3 regions of the Streptomyces sp. NPDC002018 genome follow, and region 3 is predicted to be linked to each of the others. Evidence: riboswitches for the same ligand, from Rfam matches in the RefSeq annotation. Region 3 holds a riboswitch; each other region holds the start of a gene.

Region 1 (10,052 bases), on a different contig from region 3:
CGCCGCAGCCGCCGTGGCCGCCGCGGCGGCGGACAGGGCCACCGCCGCGCTGCCGCGCGAACCGAGCCCGGAGCCGGGGTGTGAGGAACGGCGATGGGACACCACAGGAGGCCGCACTTCCTTCCGCTGAACGCACTGACGCGGCCCCCGGCCGCCCGACGGGCGGACCACTGGCCGGAGCCGCGGGAGCAGACAGTAGCCGGGCGACCACGGAGCGGCCAACGACCGCCCCGCGCACACAAAGTGACGCCCCGCCGTAGACCACAGGTCATCGGCGGGGCGCGGAGTCAGCGGGAGGCGCGGGAATTCGCCCGAATGGGCGGGTGTGACCGTCCGGATCCGGTGGGGATCCCGACGCGGCGGAGGTCAGAGAAGTCAGATACGCACACCGAACTGGAACGGCATGTTGTTGATCGACTCGTAGCGCACGCTGGCACCCGGCTTGGGGGCGTGCAGCACCTGGCCGTTGCCCGCGTAGAAGCCGACGTGGTGCAGGTCGCCGTAGAAGATGACCAGGTCGCCCTGCTGGAGCTGGCTCTGGCCGAGGCGCGTACCGGCGTTGGCCTGGGCCTCGGAGGTCCGGGGTATGGAGACACCGGCCTGGGCGTACGCCCAGGAGGTGAGCCCGGAGCAGTCGAAGGAGCTGGGGCCCGAGGCGCCGTAGACATACGGCGTGCCGATCTTGCCCTGGGCGGCGGCGAACGCGGCGGACGCACGCTGCGAGGCGGGCACCGAGTTGCCGAGGTCTGCGCGGGAGCTGGCGCGGTTGGCGCGGGACTCGTCGGCGGTCAGCGCGGCGCGCTCCTGCGCGGTGAGCGTGTTGAGCAGCTTCTGCGCGGCGGCGAGCTTCCCGCGGACCTCGTCCTTCTTGGCGCGCAGTTCCTTGCGGGTGTCGTCGAGGTCCTGGACCTTGCTCTGGGCCTCCTTGCGCTGCTGCGCGAGGGACCGCTGCTTCTCCTGGATCTGCTGGAGCGACTCGGCCTGCTTGGCGCTGACCTGGTCGAGCGTGGACGCCTTCTCCAGGTAGCTGTCCGGGTCGGAGGAGAGGAAGAGCTGTACGGCGGGGTCGATGCCACCGGTGCGGTACTGGGCGCTGGCCATCGAACCGAGGCTGTCCCGCAGCTCGTTCAGCTCGTCCTGACCACGGGCGACCTTGTCCTGGAGGGCGTCGACCTGCTTGGCGAGCTTGTTCTGCTGCTCCTCGGCGCCCTTGTACTTCTCGGTGGCCTTCTCGGCGTCCTCGTAGAGCTTGTTGACCTTCTCCTTGACGTCGCTCTTGCTCGGCTTGGGATCTGCCTGAGCGGCCTGGGAGGTGAGGGCGACAGCGGCGGCAGCGGTCGCGGTGAGCACGGTCACACGGGCGCGGCTCGGCTGCTTGGGACGACGGTGGGACGCCACGGAGGCGAGCTCCTTCTTCCTCAGCCGCCTACCGGGCCATGGGGGACGCAGGGCCCCGGCTCCATGCGTCCCGTACCCCTGCCAACTGGGCTGAACTGCATGAAATCGGCGGTTCCTTCGCTGTCACCCCGGGTGGGTGATCAACCGCGCGAAGGTTCGACGCCTGACCATAGTGACCTTCTTGTGATCAGTTCAAATCCTGGGGAGGAAAATCCCCATCACGACGCGCATAATTTACAGACAGTACACAGACAGTGATGGACATTTGACACAGTGATCCCACAAGGCAGGGCCAATTCGGTCATTGACCCCACCTGTTGACTAGATACGCGAAAGCCGCTTCAGCAACAAGGCGGACGCCACGGGCCTCGCGCCGGCCTGCGCCACCCCGTCCGCGACCTCACGGTCGGTGGAGACCACCACCACCGGCCTGCCGGGCGGCTCGGCCCTGACGAGCTGACGGATCAACTCGTCGGCGGTGACGCCCGGTTTGGAGAACAGCACCCGGACCCCGCGCGGCGGGGCGAGCAGCACCGGCGCCGCCAGCTCGGCGCCGTCGAAGACACAGGTGGTCTCCGCGCCCGACTGCGCCGCGAGCATCGCGAGCCCGCCCAGCAGCCGCAGCCGCTGCTTCTCCAGCGGCATCGTCGGATAACCGGTCTTGGTGACGTTGTAACCGTCCACGATCAGATGTGACTGCGGGAGCGCCAGCAACTGATCGAGCAGCGCGGGATCGGTCTCGGAGAGCGCGCGGGCCGCCACGTCCTTGGGCGACATACGGCCGGGCTCGACCGCGTCGACCGTGTCCCCCGGCCGGACCGCGGCGGGCGGCAGGGCCAGTTCGCGCCGCAGCCCCTGGGCCGACTCCAGCACGGTGTCCAGCAGCAGCCGCAGCCGCATGTCCTCCACCGAGCGGCCCTCACGGGCGGCCCTGCGGCTCGCTTCCACGGCCGACTCCGCCTCACCGAGCCGCGCCTTGATCCGGCGGGTCTCGCTCTCGGCGGCCGACACCGCGGCGGCGGCCTCGGCCCTGACCGTCTCGGTCTCCGCGTGCACCCGGCGCAGGGCGGCCTCGCCCCGCTTCACATCGCTCTGGGCACTGCGCAGTTTGCGGTGGAGCGACTCGGCCTCCTTGCGGGCCGCCTCCAGCTCCGTACGCAGCCGCTCGGTCTCGCTCTTGGTGAGCGCCCTGGCCACGGCCAGTTCCTCACGCAGCCGCTCCAGTTCGCGGCGGGCCTCCTCGTCGGCGCGCTCCGCGTCCGCACGCTGGGCCTCCTCGCCCGCGGCGGCCACCAACTTCACCCATCCGGGGGGCCTGAGCACATAGGCGGCCGCGGCCACATCGACCGGATCCGCGGCGGCGGGCGGCGATCCCGACTCCAGGGCCCCGGCCAGCTCCGGCTGGGAGTGGCTGATGCGCTCCCCGATGCGCTGCCGGAACAGCGGGTCGCTCTCCAGCGCGGCGGCCATGGCGTTACCCGCGAACTTGGCCCGTCTGTTCGGGGTGAACCGGGCGTACTGGCGCAACTGCGCCGGGAGTTCGGCGACCGTCAGACCGCCGAAGGCGTCCGACACCAGCGCGACGACCCTGCGCCGTACCCCGTCCGGGAGCGGGCGGTCCAGCGCCTCCGCGGCGTCACCGCCGGCCGCACCGGCCGGCTCGGCACCGCTTGCGGCCTGCTCCACATCCGTCACCCCATACCCTTTCGGGCGGCTCCCTCAGGAACCGGCGCCCGGCCTGTCCACCAGCTCGATCTGGTCCACCGCGTTGCACCAACGGCAGCGCACCGACTCGATGGTCTCACTGACCACCTCGCGCTCCTCGACCCTCGGCTCCCCCGCCAGGTCCAGATGGACGTACTCGACGGCCTTCGACGATCGCGTCACGTCGAAACGTGTGAGATTGCCGCACAGTGTGCAGCGCCACCGGGTGGCGGCCGTCGGCAGGGGAACCGTCGTCATCGTGCGTCCTCTTTCGTCGTCCCGCCCGCTGTCGCCCGCGGTGCGCCGTCGAACAGCGGATGTACTCCTTGCAACCCTACGGCCTCCGGGCCACCCCAGGGAGCGGCGAGGCACTCTGTACCCTTCACTCCCGGTAAGCCATGCTCTGTCAGTGAATACGTCGCGGACGACGGCCGACGGACCGGTGGTGACCCACACACTGATCGGCCTGTGCTGTCTGGCCTTCCTGTTCAGTCCGGCGTCGGGCTTCAACCCCGCGTACGGAAGGGGTGCGGAGCTCCTCGACGCGCAGATCCTCTATTTCGAGCGGTGGGGCGTCATCCCGGTCGAGCTGCTGAGCGGCTCCCCGCACGCCCTGTTCACGCCGCTGACCGCGCTCTTCGTCCACGGGAGCTGGCTGCATCTGCTGGGCAACATGCTGTTTCTGTTCGTCTTCGGCGCGATGGCCGAGGAACGGATGGGCCGGGCGCACTTCCTGTTCTTCTATCTCGCCGTCGGCTGTCTCGCGCTCTTCGCGTACGCGGTGGTGAACGCGGCCTCGGACCAGACCCTGGTCGGCGCCTCGGGCGCGATCTCAGGGGTGCTCGGCGCCTTTCTGTACCTCTTCCCGAAGGCCCGGGTCACCAGTCTCTTCCCGTTCCTGTTCTTCCTGCCGCTGCGCTTCCCCGCCTGGATCGTGCTGATCTTCTGGTTCGCGCTCCAGTGGCTGGCGGCGCGCGGCGCGGGCTCGGGCCCCGGCGTCGCCTATCTCGCACACCTCGTGGGCTTCTGCACCGGCTTCCTCTACGCCTGGGTGCGCTACTGGCGTACCGATAGAGTGGAAGACCACACCGCGGCCACCGAGGGAGAACGTCAACCGTGATCACCGCGATCGTGCTCATCAAGACCAGCGTGGACCGGATCCCCGAGATCGCGGAGTCGATCGCCGCGCTCGACGGCGTCAGCGAGGTCTTCTCGGTGACCGGTACGTACGACCTGATCGCCATGGTGCGGGTGGCCAAGCACGACGATCTGGCGGATGTGATCCCCGGCCGGATCAGCAAGATCAAGGGCGTCGAGGCCACCGACACGCACGTCGCGTTCCGTACGTACTCCCAGCACGACCTCGAAGCGGCCTTCGCCATCGGACTCGACGCGTAGGTCCTGGCCGGCCAGGACCTGCGGCCGCCTCCCGGCCACGCCCGTCGCGCCTGTCGCCCGTCACGCCCGTCGCGCCCGTCAGACCGCGGTGCCGTCCCGGTCCGGGACACAACGGCCGTCCTCCGTACGGTAGTTCCAGCGCGCTCCCTCGCTCACCAGCTCCCGTACGGCACGCACGAACCGGTCCACGTGCTCGTCCGGGGTCCCCGCGCCGAAGCTGACCCGGATCGCGTTCAGCGAGCGCTCGCCCGGCTCCGCCTCCGGGGCACCGCACTCCCCCGGGTCCTGCGGGTCGGTGCCCAGCAGGTTCCGTACCAGCGGGTGGGCGCAGAAGAGGCCGTCCCGTACGCCGATGCCGTACTCCGCGGAGAGCGCGGCGGCGAAGTGCGAGCTGTTCCACCCCTCGACCACGAACGAGAGCACACCCACGCGCGGGGCGTCGTCACCGAACAGGGAGAGCACCCTGACCTGGGGCACCTCCGCGAGACCCGCGCGCACCCGGGCGACGAGCCGCTGCTCACGGGCGACCAGGGTGTCGAAGCCCGCCTCGGTGAGCGCCCGGCACGCGGCGGCGATCGCGTACACCCCGATGACATTGGGGGATCCGGCCTCGTGCCGGGCGGCGGTGGTGTGCCACGCGACCTCGACCCCGCCGTCGCTCCGGCGGGTCACCGCGCGGCTGGCGCCACCGCCCGCGAGATAGGGCTCGGCGTCCTGGAGCCAGTCGGCGCGGCCCGCGAGCACCCCGGAGCCGAAGGGCGCGTACAGCTTGTGCCCGGAGAAGGCGACCCAGTCGACGTCCAGCGCGGCGATGTCCACGGGGTGGTGCGGCGCGAGCTGCGCGGCGTCGAGCACGATCCGCGCGCCGTGCGCGTGCGCGACGGCGGCCAGCTCCCGCACCGGCCACAGCTCACCGGTGACATTGGAGGCACCGGTCACACACACCAGCGCCGGGCCCTGGGGGTCACGCCCCGCGAGCGCGCGCTCCAGGGTGGCGACGGCCTCGGCGGGGGTACGGGGCGCGTTCAGATAGCTGACCCGGGCGTCCCGCCAGGGCAGCAGGGAGGCATGGTGCTCGGTCTCGAAGACGAACACCTGACAGCCGGCCGGCAGCACCGCGGCGAGCAGATTGAGCGAGTCGGTCGTCGAGCGGGTGAAGACGACCTGGTCGTCGGGGCGGCAGCCGAGGAAGTCCGCGACCGTGCGGCGGCTGTTCTCGAAGAGGTCCGTGGAGAGCTGCGAGAGATACCCGGCGCCCCGGTGGACGCTGCCGTAGTACGGCGCGTAGGCGGCGACGTCGTCCCACACCCGCTGGAGGGCGGGAGCGCTGGCGGCGTAGTCGAGCGCGGCGTAGGTGACCTCGCCGCCGGTGACGAGCGGAACGGTGACATCGCGCCCGAGGACCGGCAGCGGCTCGACGGAGGCGTTCTGCCCGCCGGACGCGCTGGGCGTGACGGGGGCGCCGTGCTCGACGGGGGCGCCGTGCTCGACGGGGGCGGGCGCGACGGAGACGGCGGGCGCGGGCGCGGTGGCGGGGGCGGTGGCGTTCGGGTATGCGGACATGGCGATATCTCCCGGCGGGACAAGTCGGAACGGCTTCAAGAACCCGCACGGCGGCACGCGTCGGAGCCGCGACGGTGGCGGGGAATGCCTCGATGCACGGAGATCACCGTGCGGAGGCGTTGAAGAAGGGGCCTGACGCCTGACGGCCCTAGCGCATTCGCTTGCTCACGAGACTGCTCCCTTGAGGACCAGGACCCCAAGGTGCAAGGGGTCCGCGCTTGCCGCGGACCTCGCTGCCCACGGCCTGGTCTTCACCCGGGGCACCCCGCCACGGACGGAGGGTTGCCGGACAGCGAGCCGGGGCCTTAATCGCTGTCACTCATGACCTTGCCCGAGAGTATGGCACAGCGTGCCGCGCGCCCCAACAGGTGTCCGCGATACGGGACGTGTGGGCGGTGCCGGGTGCCGGGTGCCGGGTGCCGGGTGCCGGGGCCTCCGGCCGTACGCCGGTGGGCCCCGTTCGGGTGCCGGGGCACCTCGGCCGCCCGGGGTGCGTTGGCGTTCCGGGCGCTGTCGGCCCGTCAGAGAGCGCTACAGCTCGCCGTTACCCAGCGTTCCAGGGTGCGCTTCGCCGCGCCCGAGTCGATCGATTCCGCCGCCCGCACGATGCCCGCCGCGAGTTGGAGGTCCAGCGGGTCGTCCGTCGGGTCCAGGGCCACCAGCGCCGCCGCCGAGTTGAGCAGGACCGCGTCGCGTACGGGGCCGGTCTCGCCGGACAGGAGGCGGCGGGCGACCTCCGCGTTGTACGACGCGTCCGCGCCGCGCAGCGCCTCGACCGGGACCAGGTCCAGGCCCACGTCCCGGGGGTCGAAGGCCTCCTCGGTGACCTTGCCGTCCCGTACCACCCACACCCGTGAGGTCGCGGTGGTGGTCAGTTCGTCCAGGCCGTCGTCGCCGCGGAAGACCAGGGACGAGTTTCCGCGCTCGGCGAGCACCCCCGCGACGATCGGCGCCATCCGCGCGTCCGCCACACCCACCGCCTGGGCCCGTACCCGCGCCGGGTTGGTGAGCGGGCCGAGGATGTTGAAGGTGGTCTGCGCGCCGAGTTCCTTGCGGGCCTTGGCCGCGTACCGCAGCGCGGGGTGGAACCTCACCGCGAAGCAGAAGGTGATCCCGGCCTCCTCGGCGACCTCGGCGACCCGCTGGGGGGTCAGCTCCAGATTGACACCGAGCTTCTCCAGCACGTCCGAGGCGCCGCTCGCCGACGAGGCCGCGCGGTTGCCGTGCTTGACGACCTTGGCGCCGGTTCCCGCCACGACGATCGCCGACATGGTGGAGATATTGACGGTCTTGGCGAGATCGCCGCCCGTGCCCACGATGTCGACCGTACGGCCGGGCACCTCAATGGTGTTGGCGTGCGCGTACATGGCGCGCACCAGGCCCGAGACCTCCTCGACCGTCTCGCCCTTCGCCCGCAGCGCGACCGCGAACCCGGCGATCTGCGCGTCGGTGGCCTCGCCGCTCATGATGCGGTCCATGGCCCACGCCGTGTCCTGCGCGCCCAGGTTCTCGCCGCGCAGCAGCGGGTTCAGCACGCCGGGCCAGGTGCGGTCCGCCATGGTGTCGCCTCCGACGGGGGTCACAGCGCTCATGCTCGCTCCTGGTGGGTTCCGGGACGGGTACGCGGACCGTACGAGGCCCACGCCGCAAGCCTATCGGCGTACGCCCGGCCGGCAGGACGGTTGCCCGGAGTGCGGACGGTACGCCGAGGGCCCCGGCCGGTTCCCCTCGCGGGGGGACCGGGCCGGGGCCCTCGGTGGTGGCGACCTGGTGAGGCCGGGTGGATCAGTGCTTGCTGTGGCCGCTCGTGATCTCCTCGTGCCCGTGGCCGTGCGCGGCGGCGATCTCGTTGTACTCCTCGGCCGTCGGCTTGGGGATCTGGTTGCCCTCGCCGTAGTAGCCCTTGCTCAGCTTCACGCGCAGACGCTCGGCGGGGCCGACCTTGCGGCGTACGCCGTTCTCGTCGACCTCGGGGCCGATCTCGGCCGGCTTGTGCTGGTCGTGGGCGGTCAGCTTGTGCAGATCGGCCTGGTCCAGCGGGGTGTGCACCTCGATGAACTCACCGTGCGGCAGCCGCTTGATGACACCGGACTCGCGTCCGTGCAGCACCTTTTCGGCGTCGCGCCGCTGAAGGCCGAGACAGATCCGCTTGGTGACGACGAAGGCGATGACCGGTCCGACGAAGAAGAAGATCCGGACGAACCAGGTGATCGCGTTGATCGACAGATGGAAGTGGGTCGCCCAGAGGTCGTTGCCACCACCGACGAGCAGGACGAAGTACCACGTCAGCCAGGCCACACCGAACGCCGTACGGGTGGGGGCGTTGCGCGGGCGGTCCAGGATGTGGTGCTCGCGGTTGTCGCGGGTGACCCAGCCCTCGATGAACGGGTAGACCGCGATCGCGACCAGCACCAGCGGGAAGATCACCAGCGGGATGAAGACACCCAGGACCAGGGTGTGCCCCAGGAAGTTGATCTCCCAGCCGGGCATCACACGGATGAGCCCCTCGGAGAAGCCCATGTACCAGTCGGGCTGGGCTCCGGTGGACACCTGGTCGGCGCGGTAGGGGCCCAGCGCCCAGATCGGGTTGATCGTGGCGATGGCGGAGACGATCGTGATGAGTCCGAAGACCAGGAAGAAGAAGCCTCCGGCCTTGGCCATGTAGATCGGCAGCAGCGGCATGCCCACGACGTTCTTGTTCGTACGGCCGGGACCGGCGAACTGCGTGTGCTTGTGGTAGAAGACCAGGATCAGATGGGCCACGACCAGTCCCAGCATGATGCCGGGCAGCAGCAGGATGTGGACCGAGTAGAACCGGGCCACGAAGTCGCCGCCGGGGAACTCCCCGCCGAACAGGAACATCGAGAGGTACGTGCCGACGACCGGCACGGACAGGATCGCGCCCTCCATGAAGCGGACACCGGTGCCGGAGAGCAGGTCGTCCGGGAGCGAGTAACCGGTGAAACCGGTGAACATGCCCAGGACCAGCAGCAGGAAGCCGAACAGCCAGTTGATCTCACGCGGCTTGCGGAACGCGCCCGTGAAGAAGACACGCATCATGTGGACGAGCATGCCCGCGATGAAGATCAGCGCGGCCCAGTGGTGGATCTGGCGGATCAGCAGACCGCCGCGGACATCGAAGCTGATGTCCACCGTCGAGGCGTACGCCTCGGACATCGTCACACCCTGGAGCGGGACGTAACTGCCGTGGTAGACCACCTCGTTCATCGACGGGTGGAAGAACAGCGTCAGATACACACCGGTGAGGATGATGATGATGAAGCTGTAGAGGCAGATCTCACCGAGCATGAAGGACCAGTGGTCCGGGAAGATCTTCCGCATGTTGGCCTTGGCCAGGGAGTAGATCCCCAGCCGGCCGTCCGCCCAGTCGGCGACCCGCTCACCCGCGGGTGTCCTGCGGTTCTTGTCGTCCGTAGCAGTGCTGGTACTCATCCGCGCTCCCAGAAGGCAGGACCGACGGGCTCGTCGAAGTCGCCGAGCGCCTCGAGGTTGCCCTCGGCGTTCACACCGATCCGCAGCTGCGGAAGGGCGTGACCGGCCGGGCCGAAGATGACGCGGGCGCCGTCGGAGAGGTCGAAGGTGGACTGGTGGCACGGGCACAGCACGTGGTGCGTCTGCTGCTCGTACAGGCTGATCGGACAGCCGACATGGGTGCAGATCTTCGAGAACGCCACGATCCCCTCGTGGGACCAGTCGAGTTCACGCTTGTCCTTGATCTCGTCCGGCTGGATCCGGACGATCATCAGGGCCGCCTTGGCGATCTGCTTCTGGAAGTCCTCGCTGTGCTCCTCCAGGCCTTCCGGCATGGCGAAGGTGAGCGAGCCCACCACGACGTCCTCGGGACGCAGCGGCTGGTGGGTGTTCATGTTGATGAGCTGCTTGCCCTTGGCCCACAGCGTGGAGCGGAGCTTCTTCTCGGGCAGCGGACCGAGATCGCGCAGCAGGACGACACCGGCGAGCGGCACCAG
Region 2 (10,052 bases), on a different contig from region 3:
CATGGTCAAGCGGGGCAAGGCTCCCGACATGGCGCAGATCGGCTCCTACGCCGACTACGCCAAGCAGGACAAGCTCTACACCGTGGACGAAGTGGTCTCCGTACCCACACAGGCGAACTTCCTGTCCCAGCTCGCGGACGCGGGCAAGGTCAATCGCATTCAGTACGGACTGCCCTTCATCGCCTCCGCCCGGCTGCTCTTCTACAACAAGAAGCTCTTCGCCCAGGCCGGTGTGAGCGCGCCCAAGGACTGGGACGACATCGAGTCCGACGCCCGCGCGCTCAAGGCGGCGGGGGTGACGACTCCGATCGCGCTTCCGCTGGGCTCCGAGGAGGCGCAGGGCGAGACCATGATGTGGCTGCTGAGCGGCGGGGGCGGCTATATCGACAACGCCGACGACTCGTACGACATCGACTCGGACCAGAACATCAAGACCTTCGAGTGGCTCAAGAAGAACCTCGTGGGAGAGGGCCTGACCGGTCCGATCGCCCCGTCGAAACTCGACAGGACCACCGCGTTCAAGGCGTTCACCAGCGGCCAGGTCGGCATGCTCAACGGCCATCCCACGCTGCTGCTCGACGCGCGGCAGGCGGGCATCGACGTCGGGATGCTGCCGCTGCCCGGCTTCGACGGCAAGGACAAGCCGTCGATGGGCGTGGCCGACTGGATGATGGCCTTCCGGCAGAACGGCCACGCCAAGGAGATCGGCACGTTCCTGGACTATGTCTACGAGGACAAGAACGTCCTCGACTTCGTCGGGCAGTACGACCTGCTGCCGGTCACCTACAGCGCCAATGACGCGATGGCGGCGGACGCGGGCTTCAAGGAGCTGAGCACCTTCCAGAAGGTGCTGCCCACCGCCGAGCTGTATCCGTCCGGCAAGAAGTCCTGGGGAGGCGTCAGCCAGGACATCAAGGACCACATCGGCGAGGCGGTCGCGCCCGGCGGCAACCCGGCGGCCATCCTCGGGCGGATAGCCCGGGACGCGACGGCCGCGGAGGTCGCCGAGTAGCGTCACGGGTATGAGCGCGCCCACACCCGACCCCGCCGAAGCCACCGGTCCCGCCGGCCCCGACACCGGGGCGGGCGGCTCCGGTGAGCCGCGCGGCGCCGCCGGGCTGTCCGAACGGGACCGCGCCGTGCTCGCCTTCGAGCGGCGCGGCTGGCCGGGCCCCGGTGCCAAGGAGCGCGCGATCAGGGAGCAGCTCGGCATCTCACCGACCCGCTACTACCAGTTGCTGGGCGCGCTGCTGGACGATCCGCGCGCGGCGGAGCACGACGCGGTGACGGTGAACAGACTGCGCCGGGTCAGGAACGCGCGCCGCGAGAGCCGCTGACCGCCGCCGCCGTGGCGGACCCCTCGTGGTGGACCTGTCGTGGCGGATCCCCCGTGGTGGACCTGTCGTGGCGGATCCCTCGTGGCGGACCCCTCGCGAGCGGCCTTGCCGCGTGTGGCCTCGTCGCGGCGGTCCGGGCGGGTGCGCGGGGCATCGGAACGATCGGTTCCGGACCGTCGGGGCGGGTACGCCGATAGGGTCGGGGTATGGGCAGCAACCCGTACCCCGTCCCCCTTCCGGAACCGACCACTCCCGCCGGCGCCGACGGCCTGGCCGCGCTTCTCGCCCGGCCGGGCGAAGCCGTCGTCGCCCTCGACTTCGACGGCACCCTCGCCGAGATCGTCCCCGACCCCGACCAGGCCCGCGCCCATCCGCGCGCCGTCACCGCCCTGGCCGCCCTCGCGCCGCATGTCGCGTCCGTCGCGGTGGTCACCGGCCGGCCCGCCGGCGTCGCCGTCCGCTACGGCGGCTTCGCCGGGGTGCCCGGTCTGGAGCATCTCGTGGTGCTCGGACACTACGGCGCCGAGCGCTGGGACGCCGTCAGCGGGACGGTCCGCGCTCCCGCCCCGCACGAGGGCGTCGCGGCCGTCCGCGCCGAACTCCCCGGATTCCTGGACCGGTTCGACGCCTGGCACGGCACCTGGATAGAGGAGAAGGGCCAGGCGGTCGCGGTCCACACCCGCCGCTCCACCGACCCCCAGGCCGCCTTCGAGGCCCTGCGCGAGCCGCTGGGCGAACTCGCCGCCCGCCACGGACTGATCGTCGAACCGGGCCGAATGGTCCTGGAGCTGCGCCCGCCCGGCGTGGACAAGGGCGCGGCGCTGCTGGAGTACGTGCGCGAGGTGGGCGGCGGGGCCGTCCTCTACGCGGGCGACGACCTGGGCGACCTGCCCGCCTTCGGGGCGGTCGAGAAACTCCGCTCCGACGGTCACCCGGGCCTGCTGGTGTGCAGCGGCTCGGAGGTTCCCGAACTCGCGGACCGGGCCGATCTCCGGCTCCCGGGCCCCGCCGCGGTGGTGGACTTCCTGGCGGCACTGGCCCAGGCCCTGGACGCGCGGCCCCAGGACTGACGGCCTCCGGACCGACGCCGCCGCCCGACCTCCCGGGTCCGGCGGTCGGCGGGTCGGTCCCTCGGCGGCCGATGCCCCGGAAGCCGGTGCCCCGGGGGCCGGCGCCCCGGGGGCCGGTGCCTCAGAGCGCGCGCAGCGCGGTGAGCTGGTCCAGGAACCACTGCTGCGGCGGCAGCGCCGTCGCCGCCGCGGCCAGCCGCTTGGCGCGTTCCGTACGCTCGTCGAGCGGCATGCTCAGCGCCTCGTGGAGGGCCTTCGCCGTGGCGCTGATGTCGTACGGGTTCACCCCCAGCGCGTCCTCGCCCATCTCCTCGTACGCTCCCGCCTCCCGCGAGAGCACCAGCGCGCAGCCGCGCTCCGAGACGACGGGGATCTCCTTCGCGACCAGGTTCATGCCGTCGCGGATCGGATTGACCAGGGCCACGTCGGCCAGCCGGTACGCGGCCAGGGAACGGGCGAAGTCGTCCTGGACGTGCATCACGACCGGGGACCAGTCCTCCGTGCCGAACTCGTCGTTGATCGCGTCGGTCACCCGGCGCACCTCGGCGGTGTAGTCGCGGTAGACCTCCAGGTCCTGCCGGGAGGGGTAGGCGAAGGCGACATGGACGACCCGGTCGTGCCATTCCGGGTGGTCGGCCAGCAGCCGCCGGTAGGAGAGCAGGCCGCGGACGATGTTCTTGGACAGTTCCGTACGGTCCACGCGGACGATGGTCTTCCGGACCTCGCCCGTGCTCGTCGAACGGCCGATCTGCTCGCGCAGGGTGACGATCCGTTCGTCCACGTCCGCGCGGTGGGCGCGCTCCCGCAGGAAGTCGGCGTCCGAGCCCAGACCGTGCACCCCGATCCTGGTGTTGCCCGTCCCGCCCAGCAGCTCCGTACAGCAGGCCGTGAAGGCGTCCGCCCAGCGCCGGGTCAGAAAAGCCGCGCGGTCCGCGCCGAGGATGCCCCGCAGCAACTGGCGGCCGATGTCGTCGGGCAGCAGGCGGTAGTAGTCCACCGGGGCCCACGGCGTGTGCGAGAAGTGCCCGATGCGCAGGTCGGGGCGGAGCGCCCGGAGCATCCCGGGCACCAGCGCCAGGTGGTAGTCCTGCACCAGGACCGCCGCGCCCTCCGCGGCCTCGTCCGCCAGCGCCTCCGCGAAGGCCCGGTTGTAAGCCTCGTACGACGCCCACTGGAGGCGGAACTCCGGGCCGAAGGACGGCTCCAGCGGGGTCTGGTAGAGCAGGTGGTGGACGAACCAGAGCGTGGAGTTGGCCACGCCGTTGTACGCGTCCGAGTAGACCTCCGGCGCGATCCCCAGCATCCGCACGCGCTGCCCGCCCGTGTCGGCCGGGTCGAGCCGGCCGCCCGTACGCCGGACCGCCTCGCGGTCGCCGTCCCCGAGCGCCGCGCAGACCCACACGGCGTCCGCGCCGGAGCCGATGGCCGACAGGCCGGACACCAGACCGCCGCCGCCGCGCTTGGAGGTCAGCGTGCCGTCGTCGCGCACGGTGTACGAGACGGGGCCGCGGTTGGACGCGACGAGGACCTGGGCCCGGGAGACGGCCGGGGCAGGGGGGACCTGGGCCCGGGAGGGCGGCTCGGTAACCATGTGCCGAAACCTAGCCCGTCATGTAAACGCTCAAACGTACGGACGGTGTGGCCTACGCCCGGTCAGGGGCCGGTCACCGGCGCGGTCACCCGGCGGCCGGGCGCCCGGCGGGTCCCCGGCCGGCCACCGGCCGGCCGTCCCGCGCGCCTCAGCGGCGGCCACGGGTCGCGGCCAGTGCCACCGCTCCCGCGCCGGTCAGCGCGAGCGCCACGCCGCCCAGCAGCCACAGCCGTTCGGCGGCCCCTCCGGTGTCCGCGAGCTGCCCGGGAAGCGACCCGGGCAGGGGCTCGTGCGGGGGCTGGTGGAACAGCTCGTGGAAGGGGATGGAGGGATGGAGCACCGGCTGGAGCGGCGCGCGCGGGGGTCCCTGGAGGGGTGCGGACGTCATGGCCGATGCCTGCCCCGGCGCCAGCAGCACCAGCGTTCCGACCAGCACCCCGACGAATCGGCAGATAATCAGATGTTTTGCCCTCATAAGGGCGCAATGTAGGCAATCCGTAGGGTGATCCGTGGTTACGCCGCGCGTCCGGACGTGTACTCCGCGATCTCCCGCACCGGCGGCCGTTCCTCCGTGTCCACCGAGTAGGTGCGCGGTACGAAGCCGTTCTCGCCCCGGTCGAACTGTGTCAGCTCCGGCCGGACCAAGTGTCCCCGGGACAGGCGCAGTTGAGCCGTACGGTAGATCGCCGCGGCCATCCGGCCCAGCGCCCGGTCGTCCTGGTGGCGATGGTGCCGCACCCCCACGTCGACCTGTCCCAGCGCGTCCAGGCCCACCGTGTGCAGCGCGTCCACGAGCAGGCCCAGCTCCACGCCGTACCCGACGGGGAACGGCAGCCGCTCCAGCAGCGAGCGCCGGGCCGCGTACTCCCCGCCCAGCGGCTGGACGAAGCCGGCCAGCCGCGGCCAGTGCAGATTGAGCAGCGGGCGCGCCACCAGTTCGGTCACCCGTCCGCCCTGACCGCTCACCCCGCCGGTGCCCGCGCCGCCGGTGCCCGCGCCGTCCGCCCCGCCCGTATCCGCCCCGCCCGTACCCACGCCGTTCGTGCTCGTGGCGTCCGCGCGGGCGCCGTCGGGGCCGCCCTCCCGCAGCGGGCGGTCGTACATCGCCTTCACGAAGTGCACGTCCGCGTCCGTGAGCAGCGGCCCCACGGTCCCCGACACGAAATCCGCCGAGAAGTGCCGCAGATCGGCGTCCACGAAGCACACCACATCGCCGCTCGTCACCAGCAGTGACCGCCAGAGCACCTCGCCCTTGCCGGGCAGCGCGGGCAGCCGCGGCAGGATCGCGTCCCGGTGCACCACCCGCGCGCCCGCCGCCGCGGCGACCTCCGCCGTACGGTCGGTGGAGCCGGAGTCGATCACCACCAGCTCGTCGACGAGCGGTGCCCGCTCCATCAGCTCGCGCCGTATCACGGAGACGATCGCGCCGACGGTCGCCTCCTCGTCGAGCGCCGGAAGCACCACGCTCACGGTGGTGCCGCGCGCGGCCTTCGCCACCAGGAGCCGGTCGAGCGTACGGTCGGCCGCTGACCAGGAACGCCTGGTCAGCCAGCGTTCCACCTCTTCCAGCACGGTCGGTACTCCCTGACGTGATCCTCGGACGCGGCCCGCGAACCGGGCGAACGTGATCCATCTCGCGGTGCGGACCACTATCTCAACCGTCCGCTCCTTCGGTTACAGTCTTGAACAACACGACTGACCACCGCATGCCGGGGTCGGTAGGTGAAAAAACGCACCGGACCCAGGGTCCGGCGCCATAGCGCTCATCCAGAGGGACTGAGGGAACGGCCCGTTGAAGTCCCGGCAACCCTCCCGCCGACCGCGAGGTCACGGTGGGGAAGGTGCCAATTCCGTCTTGCGGCGAAACGCGTCGTAAGGAAGATGAGGAGAAAGGGCCTCGCCATCATGGCTGTGCAGACTGTCGACCACGCCAGCGACACCGTCGACCTCGGACCCGCCGCCGCCCTCTCGTGCCGCGAATGCGGAGAGCGTTTCGACCTCGGCCCCATTTTCGCCTGTGCGAGCTGTTTCGGGCCGCTCGAAGTCGCCTACGACCTGCCGAGCGGCACCCCCGAAGAGCTGAAGAAGCGCATCGCGGACGGCCCGGACAACATCTGGCGGTACGCGCCGCTGCTGCCCGTCCCCGCCGATGTGGCCTCGAAGCCGAACATCAACCCCGGTTTCACCAAGCTGGTCAAGGCCGACAATCTCGCCCGTGAACTGGGTGTCACCGGCTCCCTGTACATCAAGGACGACTCCGGCAATCCGACGCACTCCTTCAAGGACCGTGTCGTCGCGATTGCCGTCGAGGCCGCCCGCGCCTTCGGCTTCACCACGCTCTCCTGCTCCTCCACCGGCAATCTGGCGGGCGCGGTCGGCGCCGCGGCGGCCCGTGCCGGCTTCCGCTCCTGCGTGTTCATCCCGCACGACCTGGAGCAGGGCAAGGTCGTCATGGCGGCGGTGTACGGCGGTGAACTCGTCGGCATCGAGGGCACCTACGACGACGTGAACCGTTTCTGCTCGGAGCTGATCGGCGACCCGCTGGGCGAGGGCTGGGGCTTCGTCAACGTCAACCTCCGCCCGTACTACGGCGAGGGCTCCAAGACCCTCGCGTACGAGATCTGTGAGCAGCTCGGCTGGCGGCTGCCCGACCAGATCGTCATCCCGATCGCCTCCGGATCGCAGCTCACGAAGATCGACAAGGGACTTCAGGAGCTGATCAGGCTGGGGCTCGTGGAGGACCGCCCGTACAAGATCTTCGGTGCCCAGGCCGAGGGCTGCTCGCCGGTCTCCGCCGCCTTCAAGGCCGGGCACGATGTCGTACGGCCGGTGAAGCCGGACACCATCGCCAAGTCCCTGGCGATCGGCAACCCGGCCGACGGCCCCTACGTCCTGGACATCGCCCGCCGCACCGGGGGAGCGGTCGAGGACGTGGACGACGAGCAGATCGTCGACGCGATCAAGCTGCTGGCGCGCACCGAGGGCATCTTCGCGGAGACCGCGGGCGGGGTGACCGTCGGTGTGACCAGGAAGCTGATCGAGGCCGGTGTGCTCGACCCGGCGCTGACGACCGTGGTCCTCAACACGGGTGACGGACTGAAGACTCTGGACGCGGTGGCGCCGACGACGGGCCCGACCGCCACCATCCGCCCGAGCCTGGACGCGTTCCGCGACGCGGGCCTGGCCCACTGATCCCCACGGACGTCACGGAAGACGGAAGGCAGAACACCACTATGAGCGTCAATGTCCGCATCCCCACCATTCTCCGTACGTACACCGGCGGCAAGGCCGAGGTCGCGGCCGAGGGGGCGACCCTCTCCGAGGTCATCCAGTCGCTGGAGGCCAGCCACCCCGGTATCGCCGCGCGTGTCCTGGACGACCAGGGCAAGTTGCGCCGGTTCGTGAATGTCTATGTGAACGACGACGACGTCCGTTTCGAGCAGGGTCTGGAGACCGCGACCCCGGCCGGCGCCGGCGTTTCGATCATTCCCGCGGTCGCCGGAGGCTGAGCCTCGCACGACGGCATCCGGTAACTGGTATGGCTCCCTCCGCAAGAGAAGCGGAGGGAGCCATTCTTTATGGTTGAACGCGATAGAGTGTGGGAACGCCCCTCCGCTCCCCAGATCGCGCGTGTATGAGAACGCGACAAGATGGAGCCGAAGTCGTGGTGTTGTTTGCGCGGTAGGTGCGCTTTGCCCGGCCCGACTTGCCCGGGAACGCAGTGGATTCGTCGCTATGCGTGTTCAGCCATGCCCAGAATTCTCGTCCGATTGACCTGTTGCAGAGGGCAGTTGGGCAGATACATTCAGCCGCGGTCGACGCGTTCCGGCGCGAAGTGTGGCCCCCTGGAAGGGCCAGTAATAGGGGAGTTAGGCATGGCTCAGGGCACCGTCAAGTGGTTCAACGCGGAGAAGGGATACGGCTTCATCGCGGTCGACGGTGGTGCGGATGTTTTCGTCCACTACAGCGCGATCCAGATGGACGGTTACCGCACCCTTGAAGAAGGTCAGCGAGTGGAGTTCGAGATCTCGCAGGGCCAGAAGGGTCCGCAGGCGGACATGGTCAAGCTCGCCGTCTGATCCCGGCGCGATCGGCCACCGACGCACTCAGCTCACGCCGAGGGGTCCGTATCCCAGAGATGGGATACGGACCCCTCGTGCGTTGTCCGCGCGGTGCGTTCGGCGCGCGGTGCGTTCGGCGTGCGCCGGGGCCGCGCGTCCGTGAGGTGGCGCCCGCGTGGGTGCCGCGCGCCGAGGTGCGCCCGTACGTCCGTGAGGCCGTGCCCGCCGGGCCGCGCCCCCGCCACCGCCGCCGGGCCCCTTCCGGCGTCGTGGAGACGTTCATCCACGCGCCCGCCTCCCGTCGCGAAGACGTTCACCCAGGGACCCGTGAGGGGTCGCGAAGGTGTTCACCCGTGGGTTCGCGGGGGGTGAGAAGGCCGCGCAAGGTTGCACTCGCAGGGGTCGAGTGCTAATCATTGGCGTTAGCACTCTGCGAGTGAGAGTGACAACTTAAGGACCGGGTCGGTGAGGCCCGAAGAGCCGGTGGGGCAAGGAACCGCACGGCTCTCAGGCCGTCCGTCGCGGGCGCCAGCGCGGTCCGGAGCAATCCACCCCAGTCCGGGAGGACCACTTCACATGGCCAAGATCATCGCGTTCGACGAGGAGGCACGGCGCGGTCTCGAGCGCGGGATGAACCAGCTCGCCGACGCCGTCAAGGTCACCCTTGGCCCCAAGGGTCGCAACGTCGTCCTCGAGAAGAAGTGGGGCGCCCCCACGATCACCAACGATGGTGTGTCCATCGCCAAGGAGATCGAGCTCGAGGACCCGTACGAGAAGATCGGCGCCGAGCTGGTCAAGGAAGTCGCCAAGAAGACGGACGACGTCGCCGGTGACGGAACGACCACCGCGACCGTGCTCGCCCAGGCGCTCGTCCGCGAGGGCCTGCGCAACGTGGCCGCCGGTGCCAACCCGATGGCCCTCAAGCGCGGTATCGAGAAGGCCGTCGAGGCCGTCTCCGGTGCCCTGCTGGAGCAGGCCAAGGACGTGGAGACCAAGGAGCAGATCGCTTCGACCGCCTCCATCTCCGCCGCCGACACCCAGATCGGCGAGCTCATCGCCGAGGCCATGGACAAGGTCGGCAAGGAAGGCGTCATCACCGTCGAGGAGTCCCAGACCTTCGGTCTGGAGCTTGAGCTGACGGAGGGCATGCGCTTCGACAAGGGCTACATCTCGGCGTACTTCGCCACCGACATGGAGCGTATGGAGGCGTCCCTGGACGACCCGTACCTCCTGATCGTCAACTCCAAGATCAGCAACGTGAAGGACCTCCTTCCGCTGCTGGAGAAGGTCATGCAGTCGGGCAAGCCCCTGCTGATCATCGCGGAGGACGTCGAGGGCGAGGCGCTGTCGACCCTGGTCGTCAACAAGATCCGTGGCACCTTCAAGTCCGTCGCCGTCAAGGCCCCGGGCTTCGGTGACCGCCGCAAGGCGATGCTCAACGACATCGCCATCCTCACCGGCGGCACGGTCATCTCCGAGGAGGTCGGCCTCAAGCTGGAGAACGCCGGCCTGGACCTGCTGGGCCGCGCCCGCAAGGTCGTCATCACCAAGGACGAGACCACCATCGTCGACGGTGCCGGTGACAGCGACCAGGTCGCCGGTCGGGTCAACCAGATCCGCGCCGAGATCGAGAACAGCGACTCGGACTACGACCGCGAGAAGCTCCAGGAGCGCCTGGCGAAGCTGGCCGGCGGCGTGGCCGTCATCAAGGCCGGTGCCGCGACCGAGGTCGAGCTGAAGGAGCGCAAGCACCGCATCGAGGACGCGGTGCGCAACGCCAAGGCCGCCGTCGAGGAGGGCATCGTCGCCGGTGGCGGCGTGGCTCTGCTCCAGGCGTCCTCGGTCTTCGAGAAGCTGGAGCTGGAGGGCGACGAGGCGACCGGTGCGCAGGCCGTCAAGCTCGCGCTGGAGGCCCCGCTCAAGCAGATCGCCGTCAACGGTGGTCTTGAGGGCGGCGTCGTCGTCGAGAAGGTCCGCAACCTGACGGTCGGCC
Region 3 (10,052 bases):
CGCGGAAGAGCAAGAGCGTCTGTCCGACCTTCCGGCCGGCGCCGCTGCCGCGTCCGCGCCTGCTGACCAGGCGCCGCCATATCGATCTGCTGCGGCTCCGCAACGGATGCTCTCCGGCCGTCTGAGCCGAACCAGCTCCACGATCGCTGTCCCGGGTCCGGGCGTTGTGCGCTGCCGCGCGCCGCCGGACCCTCCTCCCGTACGGCCACCGGCGCCGAAGAAGTCACCGGGGCTCCACCGCATCCCTGGAGAGAGCCATGTCCGAGACCTTTACGCAGACGTCCTTCCCGGCGGCACGTCGCGATTCCCGCCCCGGCACCGCCCCGCGCTTCCGCGACCGTATCGGCGCCGATCTGGGCGGCGGTTACTACCCGGCGGCCCACCGCTACCATCTGTATCTCTCGCTGGGCTGTCCGCGCTCGCTGCGTGTCTCCATCACCCTCGGTCTGCTCGGACTCGAGGACTCGGTCAGCACCACCGTCCTTCCGTCCCCGGCCGACGCCTGCGACCCGCCCGCGGCGCTGCGCACGGCCTACGAGACCACCCGGCACCACTACGACGGTCCGCTGACCGTGCCCGCGCTGTGCGACCTGTGGAGCGGACGGGTGGTGAGCAACCACACCCCCGACATCCTCGACGACCTCGCCCTCCACTTCACCGACCAGGACAACGCCGCTCTGCCCCGGCTGCGGCCCGCCGCCCTGGCCGCCGACATCGACGCGGTCCGTCAACTCCTGGGGGAGAACCTCGCCCAGGCCCAGGCCCCGGCGCTGGACCTTCTGGAACGACAACTGGCCTCCCGCCCTTATGTGCTGGGCGACACACTGACGGCCGCGGATGTGGATCTGTGGGTGGCCCTCGTCCATCTGGACGCCGACGCCCTGCGGCGAGTCGCCGCCGGCGAGCGCCTCTGGTCGTACGTCCAGCGGCTGGGTGCCCATCCGGCCTTCCATGAGATTCCCCGTGCGGAGACTCCGCGTACGGAGGGACAGCGGGAACACATCGGTGAGGATCCGTGTTCATCGGAGAGGGATTGTGTCGGCGACGGCGGCCGGGTTACGGTTCCGGCAGGTCAAGAGTGTCAGCGTCAAGCCCTGGCTTGCTGACCTACAACCCTCCCGCGCGGCGGGGTGCTCCAGGTGACGACCCGGCGGAGCCGGACGGTTCGGCAAGCGCGAGCCCGACACGGTGTGAGCCGACCGGGATGGAGGTGACGGCAGTGCGGGGAGCCCCTCAGCGGCCCATGGTCACCATCGCCACGTACTCGCGACGGCACATCGATCTCCAGCGCGTCGCCGCCGCCCTGTGTCCGGCGTACGAGTCCGTCGCCGCGCCCCAGCCGGCCGCCTAGGCCTTTCCGCGCCCGGCCCGCCTTCCTCCTTGCTCTCGTTACTTTTCGCCACTGTCGCCGACCCTTCATCTCGCGGATCTCCGCCCCGGCCGAGCACGGGCGCGGACGTCCCTCGGCATGCTCACAGGAAGCAGTAAGCCCATGCCCCGAGCATCACACGCACCCCTCCACCTGGCCGTCGCCCTCGACGGCGCCGGCTGGCACCCCGCGGCCTGGCGGGAGCCCGGCGCCCGGCCCGACGAACTGTTCACCGCGCGGTACTGGACCGGCCTGGTCACCGAGGCCGAGCGGGGGCTGCTGGACTTCGTCACCATCGATGACTCGCTGAGCCTCCAGACCTCCCGGCACGTCGAGCCGGACGAGCGCACCGACCAGGTACGGGGCCGGCTGGACGCGGTACTGATCGCCGCCCGGGTGGCGCCGCTGACCCGGAACATCGGGGTGATCCCGACCGCCGTGGTCACCCACACCGAGCCCTTCCACCTCTCGAAGGCGATCGCCACCCTCGACTATGTGAGCACCGGACGGGCCGGGATCCAGGTGAGGGTGTCCGGCCGCGCCGACGAGGCCGCGCACTTCGGCCGCCGTACGGTGCCGGGCCTGCGCGCCGAGGACCTGGCCTCGGCGGCGGGACAGCCATGGGTGAAGGAGCTGTTCGACGAGGCCGCCGACTATGTCGAGGTGCTGCGCCGGCTCTGGGACAGCTGGGAGGACGACGCGGAGATCCGCGATGTCGCCACCGGCCGCTTCATCGACCGCGACAAGCTGCACTACATCGACTTCGAGGGCGCGCACTTCCGGGTGAAGGGCCCCTCGATCACCCCGCGCCCGCCCCAGGGACAGCCGCTCGTCACCGCGCTGGCGCACGCGACGGTCCCGTACGAACTGGTCGCCCGTTCGGCCGACATCGGATTCGTCACCCCGGCCGGAGCCGAGGACGCCCGGACCATCCTGGCGGAGATCCGCGCGGCGCAGGCCTCCGCCGGCCGCGCCGACGAGACCGTGCATGTCTTCGGCGACCTGGTGGTCTTCCTCGACGACGACCCCGACGCCGCCGCGGAGCGCAAGGCCCGTCTGGACGAACGCGCCGGCACGGAGTACAGCAGCGACGCCCGCGTCTTCACCGGGTCGCCCGCGCAACTCGCCGATCTGCTGGAGGAATGGGGGGACACCGGGCTGACCGGCTTCCGGCTGCGGCCCGGCGCCCTTCCGTACGACCTGGAGCAGATCACCCGCCGTCTCGTGCCCGAACTCCAGCGCCGTGGCGCCTTCCGTACCGCGTACGAGGCGAGCACCCTGCGCGGACTGCTCGGACTGCCCCGCCCCGCCAACCGCTACGCCGCCGTCTGAGCCGGAAGGACCGTACGAGTCATGAGCAAGTCCGCCACGCCGCAGAAGCAGATCCACCTCGCCGCGCACTTCCCCGGCGTCAACAACACCACCGTGTGGAGCGACCCCCAGGCGGGCAGCCACGTCGAGTTCAGCTCGTTCGTACACTTCGCGCGGACCGCCGAGCGCGCCAAGTTCGACTTCCTCTTTCTCGCCGAGGGCCTTCGGCTGCGGGAACAGGGCGGCCGGATCTACGACTTGGACGTCGTCGGGCGGCCCGACACCTTCACCGTCCTGACCGCGCTCGCCGCCGTCACCGAGCGCCTCGGCCTGACCGGCACGATCAACTCGACCTTCAACGAGCCCTACGAGGTGGCCCGCCAGTTCGCCAGCCTCGACCATCTGTCGGACGGCCGCGCCGCCTGGAACGTCGTCACCTCGTGGGACGCCTTCACCGGTGAGAACTTCCGCCGCGGCGGCTTCCTGCCGCAGAACGAGCGCTACTCGCGGGCGAAGGAGTTCCTGAGCACCACCACCGAGCTGTTCGACTCCTGGCGGGGCGACGAGATCGCCGCCGACAAGGAGTCCGGCACCTTCCTGCGGGACGCGCGGGCCGGAGCCTTCGTGCACCAGGGCCGGCACTTCGACATCGCCGGGCAGTTCAACGTCCCTCGCAGCCCGCAGGGACGCCCGGTCATCTTCCAGGCCGGCGACTCCGAGGAAGGCCGCGAGTTCGCGGCGACGAGCGCGGACGCGATCTTCAGCCGCTACAGCACCCTCAAGGAGGGACAGGCGTTCTACACGGACGTCAAGAGCCGTCTCGCCCGCCACGGCCGCACCCACGACCAGCTTCTGATCCTGCCCGCCGCGACCTTCGTGCTCGGCGACACGGACGCCGAGGCGCAGGAGCTGGCCCGCGAGGTGCGCCGCCAGCAGGTCAGCGGGGCCACCGCGATCAAGCACCTGGAATTCGTCTGGAACCGCGATCTGTCCGCGTACGACCCGGAGGGCCCGCTCCCCGACATCGATCCGGACCTCGGTGAGCACACCATCGCCCGCGGTCGCGCCCAGGTGCGGATGTACCGCGACCCGCTGGCCACCGCCCGGGAGTGGCGGGAGCTGGCGGCCGCGAACAAGTGGTCGATCCGGGATCTGGTCATCGAGACCGGCACCCGTCAGTCCTTCATCGGCTCCCCGGCCACGGTCGCCGAGACCATCGACTCCTTCGTGCAGGCCGACGCCAGCGACGGGTTCATCCTCGTCCCGCACATCACCCCCGGCGGGCTGGACGTCTTCGCCGACACCGTGGTCCCGCTGCTCCAGGAGCGCGGCGTGTTCCGCACGGAGTACGAGGGCACCACCCTGCGGGACCACCTCGGCCTCGCCCACCCCGACGCCGACGCGCCGGCCGAGCGAGTGGCATCGTGAAGTTCCTGGCCATCACCCTGATCGTGCACGCCCCGGATCCTGTGACCGGCGTACAGAAGTCCACCCGGGACCGCTTCCGGGAGGTGGTCGACAACGCCCTGCTCGCCGAGGAACTGGGCTTCGACGGCTTCGGTGTCGGCGAGCGCCACGAGCGGCCGTTCATCTCGTCCTCGCCGACGGTGGTGCTGAGCCATCTCGCCGCCCTCACCCGGCGGATCCGGCTGTTCACCGCCGTGACGACGCTGAGTCTGCTCGACCCGGTGCGGGCGTACGAGGACTACGCGACCCTCGACCATCTCTCCGGGGGCCGGCTCGAACTGATCGTCGGCAAGGGCAACGGCGCGGCGCAGCGCGAGCTGTTCCACGTCACCCCCGAGGACCAGTGGGAGCGCAACGCAGAGTCGTACGAGGTGTTCCGCCGGATCTGGCGGCAGGACAAGGTGACGTACCCGACGCGCTTCCGCCCGGAGCTGAAGGAGGCCGAGGTCTGGCCCCGGCCGTTCCAGCGGCCGGTGCGGGTCTGGCACGGCAGCGCGACCAGCCGGGAGTCGGTGGACCTGGCCGCCCGTTACGGCGACCCGCTCTTCTCCGCCAATGTCACCAATCCGATCGAGCCGTACGCCGAGCTCATCCGCTACTACCGGGAGCGCTGGGAGCACTACGGTCACGATCCGGCCCTGGCCGTGGTGGGCGCGGGCACGGCCGGCTACTACGCCGCCCGCACCTCGCAGGAGGCGCTGGCGGCCTACCGGCCGGTCTTCGAGGGCGGTCTGGCCCTCCAGAAGAAGCTCGGTCTGGAACCGGTCTTCCGCACCCTGGAGGACTTCGTCGAGCGCAGTTCCGCCCTGATCGGCAGCCCGCAGCAGGTGATCGAGAAGGTGCACCGCTACCACGCGCGGTTCGGCCACAGCGTGCTGCATCTGGCGGCGGACGCCGGCGGCCTCAGCGACGCCCAGCACCGCGAGAGTCTGGAGCTGTTCCAGTCCGACATCGCGCCCACGCTGCGCCGTGAGATCCCCGACCCGCCGTTCGCCTGGGGCCCGGTCGCGCCCGCCGCGACCCACTGACAAGGAGAACCATCGTGGCCAACACCCCTCTGGCCGTTCTGGACCTCGTGCCGATCTCGTCCGGGTCCAGCGCGGGCCAGGCGCTGCGCAACAGCATCGACCTGGCCCAGCACGCCGAGCGCCTCGGCTACGCCCGCTACTGGTTCGCCGAGCACCACCTCAACCCCGGCGTCGCGGGCACCTCTCCGGCGGTCGTCCTGGCTCTGACCGCGGCGGCGACCTCGACCATCCGGCTCGGTTCCGGCGCGGTCCAGCTCGGACACCGTACCGCCCTGGCCACGGTCGAGGAGTTCGGGCTGCTCGACGCGGTGCATCCCGGCCGCTTCGACCTCGGCCTGGGCCGGTCCGGCGGCCGGCCCACGCCCGCCGGCCGGCGCCCGGCACTGGTCGGCGCCACGGCCGTCGTGGACGGACGCACCCCGGGCGGGCTGAAGATCCCGGCCCCCTTCTCCTTCGAGCATCTGCTGCGCTCCCCGCGCTTCGCCCTGCACAAGAAGCTGCTGACGCAGCCGGGCGCCGAATCCCAGCCCTACGACGAGCAGATAGCCGACATCCTCGCCCTGCTGGCCGGCACCTACGCGACCGACGACGGGGTCGAGGCGCATGTCGTACCCGGCGAAGGGGCCCGGGTGGAGGTCTGGATCCTGGGCAGCAGCGCCGGGATCAGCGCGGAGGTCGCCGGCGCCAACGGGCTGCGGTTCGCCGCGAACTACCACGTCAGCCCGGCCACCGTACTGGAGGCCGCCGAGGCCTACCGCGCGGCCTTCGTCCCCTCCGCCGAGCTGGCGCGACCGTATGTCACCGTCTCCGCCGACGTCGTGGTCGCCGAGGACGAGGCGACCGCCCGCGAGCTGGCCACCGGCTACGGCCTGTGGGTGCGCAGCATCCGCAGCGGCGAGGGCGCGATCGCCTTCCCCACTCCCGACGAGGCCCGCGCGCACGCCTGGACCGAGGAGGACCGCGCGCTGGTCGAGGACCGTGTCGACACCCAGTTCGTCGGTTCGCCGCGGCAGGTCGCCGACCAACTGGAGACGTTGCGCGAGGCCACCGGCGCCGATGAGCTGGCCGTCACCACCATCACCCACGACCACGCGGACCGGGTCCGCTCCTACGAACTGCTGGCCGGCGAATGGAGCCGACGATGACCGCCGCCGCCGCCGACGGTGACCGGCCGATCCGGACCCGGCAGAAGAACGACCCCGGGCCGGTTCCGCCGCCCGGGACGCGCACCGCCACCGACAAGGAGCCGACATGACGATCCAGCACACCGGCACAACAGGCACCGACGCGGGCGCCGACCGGACGGAGTTCGTCCGGCAGTGGGAGGAATGGCACACCCAGCGCGAACGGAACCTGGCGGATCCGCACGGTTTCCTCGCCGTGACCAGCCTGCGGTGGCTCGACGGTGAGCCGACCCGGTTCCCCGACGCGCCCGGAGCGTGGTCCACCGCCGACGACGGTGTGACGGTCGACCTGGACGAGGGCGAGGAACTGGCCGTCCAGGGCGCCGTGGTACGCGGCCGGTACCACTTCGGGGCCGTCGCGGAGCGGGCAAGCCTCCTGGCCACAGCGGGCGACGCCGTGATCGAGGTCGCCAAGCGCGGCGGCCACGACATCCTGCGCCCGCGCCACCCCGACAACAAGCTGCTGCTCGACCACATCCGCACCCCCGCCTACACCCCGGACCCCCGCTGGGCACTGACCGGCCGCTATCTCCCGTTCGACGCTCCCCGCGCCGTGACCGTGGGTGCGGCGGTCGAGGGGCTCCAGCACGTCTATGACGCCCCCGGGCAGGTCGAGTTCACGCTGGACGGCCGCACCCACCGGCTCACCGCCTTCAACGGCAAGCAGCCCGGCAGCCTCCTGGTCCTGTTCACCGACGCCACCTCCGGCGTCACCACCTACGCGGCCAACCGCGCCGTCTCCGTCCCCCCGCCGGACGACCGGGGCACGGTGGTCATCGACTTCAACCGCGCCACCAACCTGCCGTGCGCCTACACCGACCTGGCCACCTGCCCGCTGCCTCCGGCCGAGAACAAGCTGCCGGTCGCCGTCGAGGCCGGCGAGAAGATCCCGTACGAACGCACCGGCGGCAGGTAGGTAGGTAGGTAGGTACGTCCGGTCCTCCGTACATGGCTTGTGGGGGTGCGGGGGGAGGTGACGACGCCCACGATCGCGGACGGCCGGTCCGACCGGGCGTCCGAGCCCCCGCCCCCTGCTCCCTGCTCCCCCGCTCATCGGCCTCTCAGCCGCCGACGTCACGCAGCACTTCGCGTGCGGCCCGCGCGCCGGAGGCCAGCGCTCCCTGGACGGAGCCCGTGGCCCGGTGGTCGCCGCACACATAGCGCCCCGGTCCCACCGCCGCCGCACGGCTGAGCGGCTGCGGGGGCGGCATGGCGGGCAGGGCGTCCCGTACGGTGCGTACGGTCAGCGGCGCCCAGCCGCCGGTGGCGACGCCGTAGACCTCGGCGAGCGCCTCGCGCACCCGGCCCTCGCGGCCGGGCTCATCCTCTCCGAGGACCGAGGTCGCGACCAGGGAGCGGCCGGCCGGCGCGTACCCCGGGACGACTTCGCTGAGCACGCAGGTGTTGAGGAAGCGCCGCCGGGCGTCCATGAGCAGCGTCGGCTCGGGCAGCGGTGACGGCTCGCACACGTGGTAGTACGTGGAGACCACGCGGTACGGCGGCACCTCCAGGCCGGGCAGCAGCGCCGCGGCGGGTCCCGGACCGGTCGCCACCACGACGGCACGGGCGCCGATCTCCTTGCCCGTGGTGAGGAGCGCGCCCTCGTCGGTGAGCCGGCCGACGGCGGTGTCCAGCCGTACGGTGCCGTCGGGCAGCGCGTCCGCCAGCCGCGCCGGTACCGCGCCGATCCCGTCGGTGGGCAGACAGAGGGTGCCGCGCAGCATGCTGCGCCATACGAGATGGAAGACCCGGCTGGAGGTCTCCAACTCGTCCTCCAGGAAGACGCCGGAGAGGAACGGGCGGAAGAAGCGCTCGACGAACTCCTCGGAGAAGCCGGCCGTCGCGAGCGCGGTCCGTGTGGTGCTCTCCTCACCGCGTTTCAGGATTCGTACGGGAGCGAGCAGATCTCGTGCCGAGAGCACGCCCAGGGCGAGCAGGTCGCGGGCCCCGGCGAGGCGCCCCGGCAGCAGATCGGCGTACCGGCGCGGTCCACGCGCCGGTCCGCGCGCCGGATCGTGTGACGGGTCGTGTGCCCCAGTGCGTCCCGGGTCGTGTGCCGCACCGCGCGTCGGGTCGCTGAAACGGAACCGTCCGCGGTCCGTGTGGACCAGCACACCCGGTGTGAAGGGCCGCAGCCTCAGTTCGCGCAGGGACAGGCGCCGTCGCACCTGGGGGTAGGAGGTGTTGAAGACCTGGAAGCCACGGTCGACGACGAACGTGTCACCGGAACCGTCACCGACGCGGTCGGAGCGCATACGTCCTCCGACGCCGTCCGATGCCTCGACCACACACACGTCGAGACCGGATCGGAGCAGGTCGTGCGCGCAGGCGAGGCCTGCGAGCCCCGCCCCCACCACCAGCACATCCGGCGCTCCGCGCGTCACGGGCATGGCCACCGCCCTTCGCCTGGGGGCCGCGCCCGGCACTTGTGTGCGCCCGCCGGGCCGCCCCGTACGTTCTCGCTCTCCGGCCATCCCTTCCCCGTGGCCGCGTCGCTCGGACGCACCGGGAGCACCCTGTACTCCCTTCGCCACTCCCTTCACCGTGCTGCATCCTTCACCGTGCTGCATCGCGCCGGACAGGAATCGGCCCCGCCCCCGGGGCGGAGCCGGAACCCCGTACGCGGAACGGCCCGCACGAGCCGTACGACCCGCTTCCCCCGCAGGAGCCGCACCCCTCGCACGAGCCGCACGACCCGTATACGGATCAGGCCTTGGCCGCCGAGGTGGAGGCGGGAAGGGCATCCACTCCCGTGTCGGCTCCCGCCGGGACCGCGGCCGGACGCCGGCCCGGCAGGAACGCGGCCAGCACAAGCGCGCCCAGGGCGGCCGCGCATCCGATGATCAGCGCCGTACGGAAGCCGTCCCGCGAGGGCAGGGCGAAGTCACCGAAGCGCGTGGTCATATGGGCCAGGACGACACCGCACACGGCCGCGGACACCGAGGTGCCGATGGAACGCATGAGGCTGTTGAGTCCATTGGCGGAGGCAGTCTCCGAGACCGGCACCGCCGACATGATCAGAGCGGGAACGGCGCCGTAGGCGAAGCCGACCCCGGCGCCGATGACCGATCCGACGATCACCATCTGCCAGGCCTCACTCATGAGGACGATGCCCAGCGCGTAACCGACGGCGATCGTGGCCGCGCCGGTCATCAGCGACACCTTGGCGCCCCAGGCCGCGGTGATACGGGCCGACAGCGGCGACACCGCCATCATCACCAGACCGGACGGCCCCATGTAGAGGCCCGCCGCCACCATGCTCTGTCCGAGTCCGTATCCGGTGGCCGTGGGCATCTGGAGCAGTTGGGGCAGCACGAGGGACATCGCGTACATGGCGAAGCCCAGCATGATCGAGGAGAGATTGGTCAGCAGTACCTGCCGGTGCATCGTGACCCGCAGATCCACCAGGGCGTGCCCGGTCCGCAGCTCCCACCATCCCCACACGAGCAGCAGGGCCACTGCCGCGCAGATCAGTGTCAGGGTCGTACCACTGCCCCAGCCCCAGTCGGCGCCCTTGGAGATGGCCAGGAGCAGACAGACCAGCCCGGCGGACAGCCCTGCCGCGCCCACCAGGTCGAACCGGCCGCCGCTGCGTACCTCGGACTCCGGAACGAACGCCCTCACCAGCACGAACACCAGCACGGCGAGTCCGGCGGCCACCCAGAACAGCACATGCCAGTTGGTGTACTGCGC

Evidence for each region. Region 3 has a riboswitch for S-adenosylmethionine ahead of ACFYYH_RS19260 (putative leader peptide). Riboswitches for the same ligand answer to the same signal wherever they lie in the genome.
Region 1: it holds a riboswitch for S-adenosylmethionine, as region 3 does, so the genes downstream of both, ACFYYH_RS16585 (aminotransferase class V-fold PLP-dependent enzyme) here and ACFYYH_RS19260 (putative leader peptide) in region 3, are expected to answer to the same signal.
Region 2: it holds a riboswitch for S-adenosylmethionine, as region 3 does, so the genes downstream of both, thrC (threonine synthase) here and ACFYYH_RS19260 (putative leader peptide) in region 3, are expected to answer to the same signal.

Annotation. Positions count from the first base shown of each region.
Region 1 is NZ_JBIASO010000009.1:11,848-21,899, reverse strand. Features, by position in the region: gene ACFYYH_RS16615 (NlpC/P60 family protein) at 1-105, opposite strand, end outside; gene ACFYYH_RS16610 (NlpC/P60 family protein) at 376-1,398, opposite strand; gene ACFYYH_RS16605 (NYN domain-containing protein) at 1,720-3,084, opposite strand; gene ACFYYH_RS16600 (hypothetical protein) at 3,118-3,360, opposite strand; gene ACFYYH_RS16595 (rhomboid family intramembrane serine protease) at 3,512-4,222, shown strand; gene ACFYYH_RS16590 (Lrp/AsnC family transcriptional regulator) at 4,219-4,500, shown strand; gene ACFYYH_RS16585 (aminotransferase class V-fold PLP-dependent enzyme) at 4,579-6,063, opposite strand; SAM riboswitch class IV at 6,273-6,390, opposite strand; gene trpD (anthranilate phosphoribosyltransferase) at 6,585-7,655, opposite strand; gene ACFYYH_RS16575 (cytochrome bc complex cytochrome b subunit) at 7,849-9,516, opposite strand; gene ACFYYH_RS16570 (Rieske 2Fe-2S domain-containing protein) at 9,513-10,052, opposite strand, start outside.
Region 2 is NZ_JBIASO010000018.1:145,890-155,941, forward strand. Features, by position in the region: gene ACFYYH_RS26465 (extracellular solute-binding protein) at 1-1,012, shown strand, start outside; gene ACFYYH_RS26470 (DUF3263 domain-containing protein) at 1,023-1,337, shown strand; gene otsB (trehalose-phosphatase) at 1,544-2,407, shown strand; gene ACFYYH_RS26480 (trehalose-6-phosphate synthase) at 2,529-3,998, opposite strand; gene ACFYYH_RS26485 (hypothetical protein) at 4,147-4,473, opposite strand; gene ACFYYH_RS26490 (glucosyl-3-phosphoglycerate synthase) at 4,512-5,570, opposite strand; SAM riboswitch class I at 5,759-5,886, shown strand; gene thrC (threonine synthase) at 5,904-7,190, shown strand; gene ACFYYH_RS26500 (ubiquitin-like small modifier protein 1) at 7,232-7,507, shown strand; gene ACFYYH_RS26505 (cold-shock protein) at 7,874-8,077, shown strand; gene groL (chaperonin GroEL) at 8,636-10,052, shown strand, end outside.
Region 3 is NZ_JBIASO010000010.1:262,416-272,467, forward strand. Features, by position in the region: gene ACFYYH_RS19255 (glutathione S-transferase C-terminal domain-containing protein) at 258-1,106, shown strand; SAM riboswitch class IV at 1,071-1,181, shown strand; gene ACFYYH_RS19260 (putative leader peptide) at 1,220-1,351, shown strand; gene ACFYYH_RS19265 (LLM class flavin-dependent oxidoreductase) at 1,493-2,701, shown strand; gene ACFYYH_RS19270 (NtaA/DmoA family FMN-dependent monooxygenase) at 2,723-4,108, shown strand; gene ACFYYH_RS19275 (LLM class flavin-dependent oxidoreductase) at 4,105-5,175, shown strand; gene ACFYYH_RS19280 (LLM class flavin-dependent oxidoreductase) at 5,190-6,320, shown strand; gene ACFYYH_RS19285 (DUF1684 domain-containing protein) at 6,427-7,275, shown strand; gene ACFYYH_RS19290 (NAD(P)/FAD-dependent oxidoreductase) at 7,421-8,749, opposite strand; gene ACFYYH_RS19295 (MFS transporter) at 9,066-10,052, opposite strand, start outside.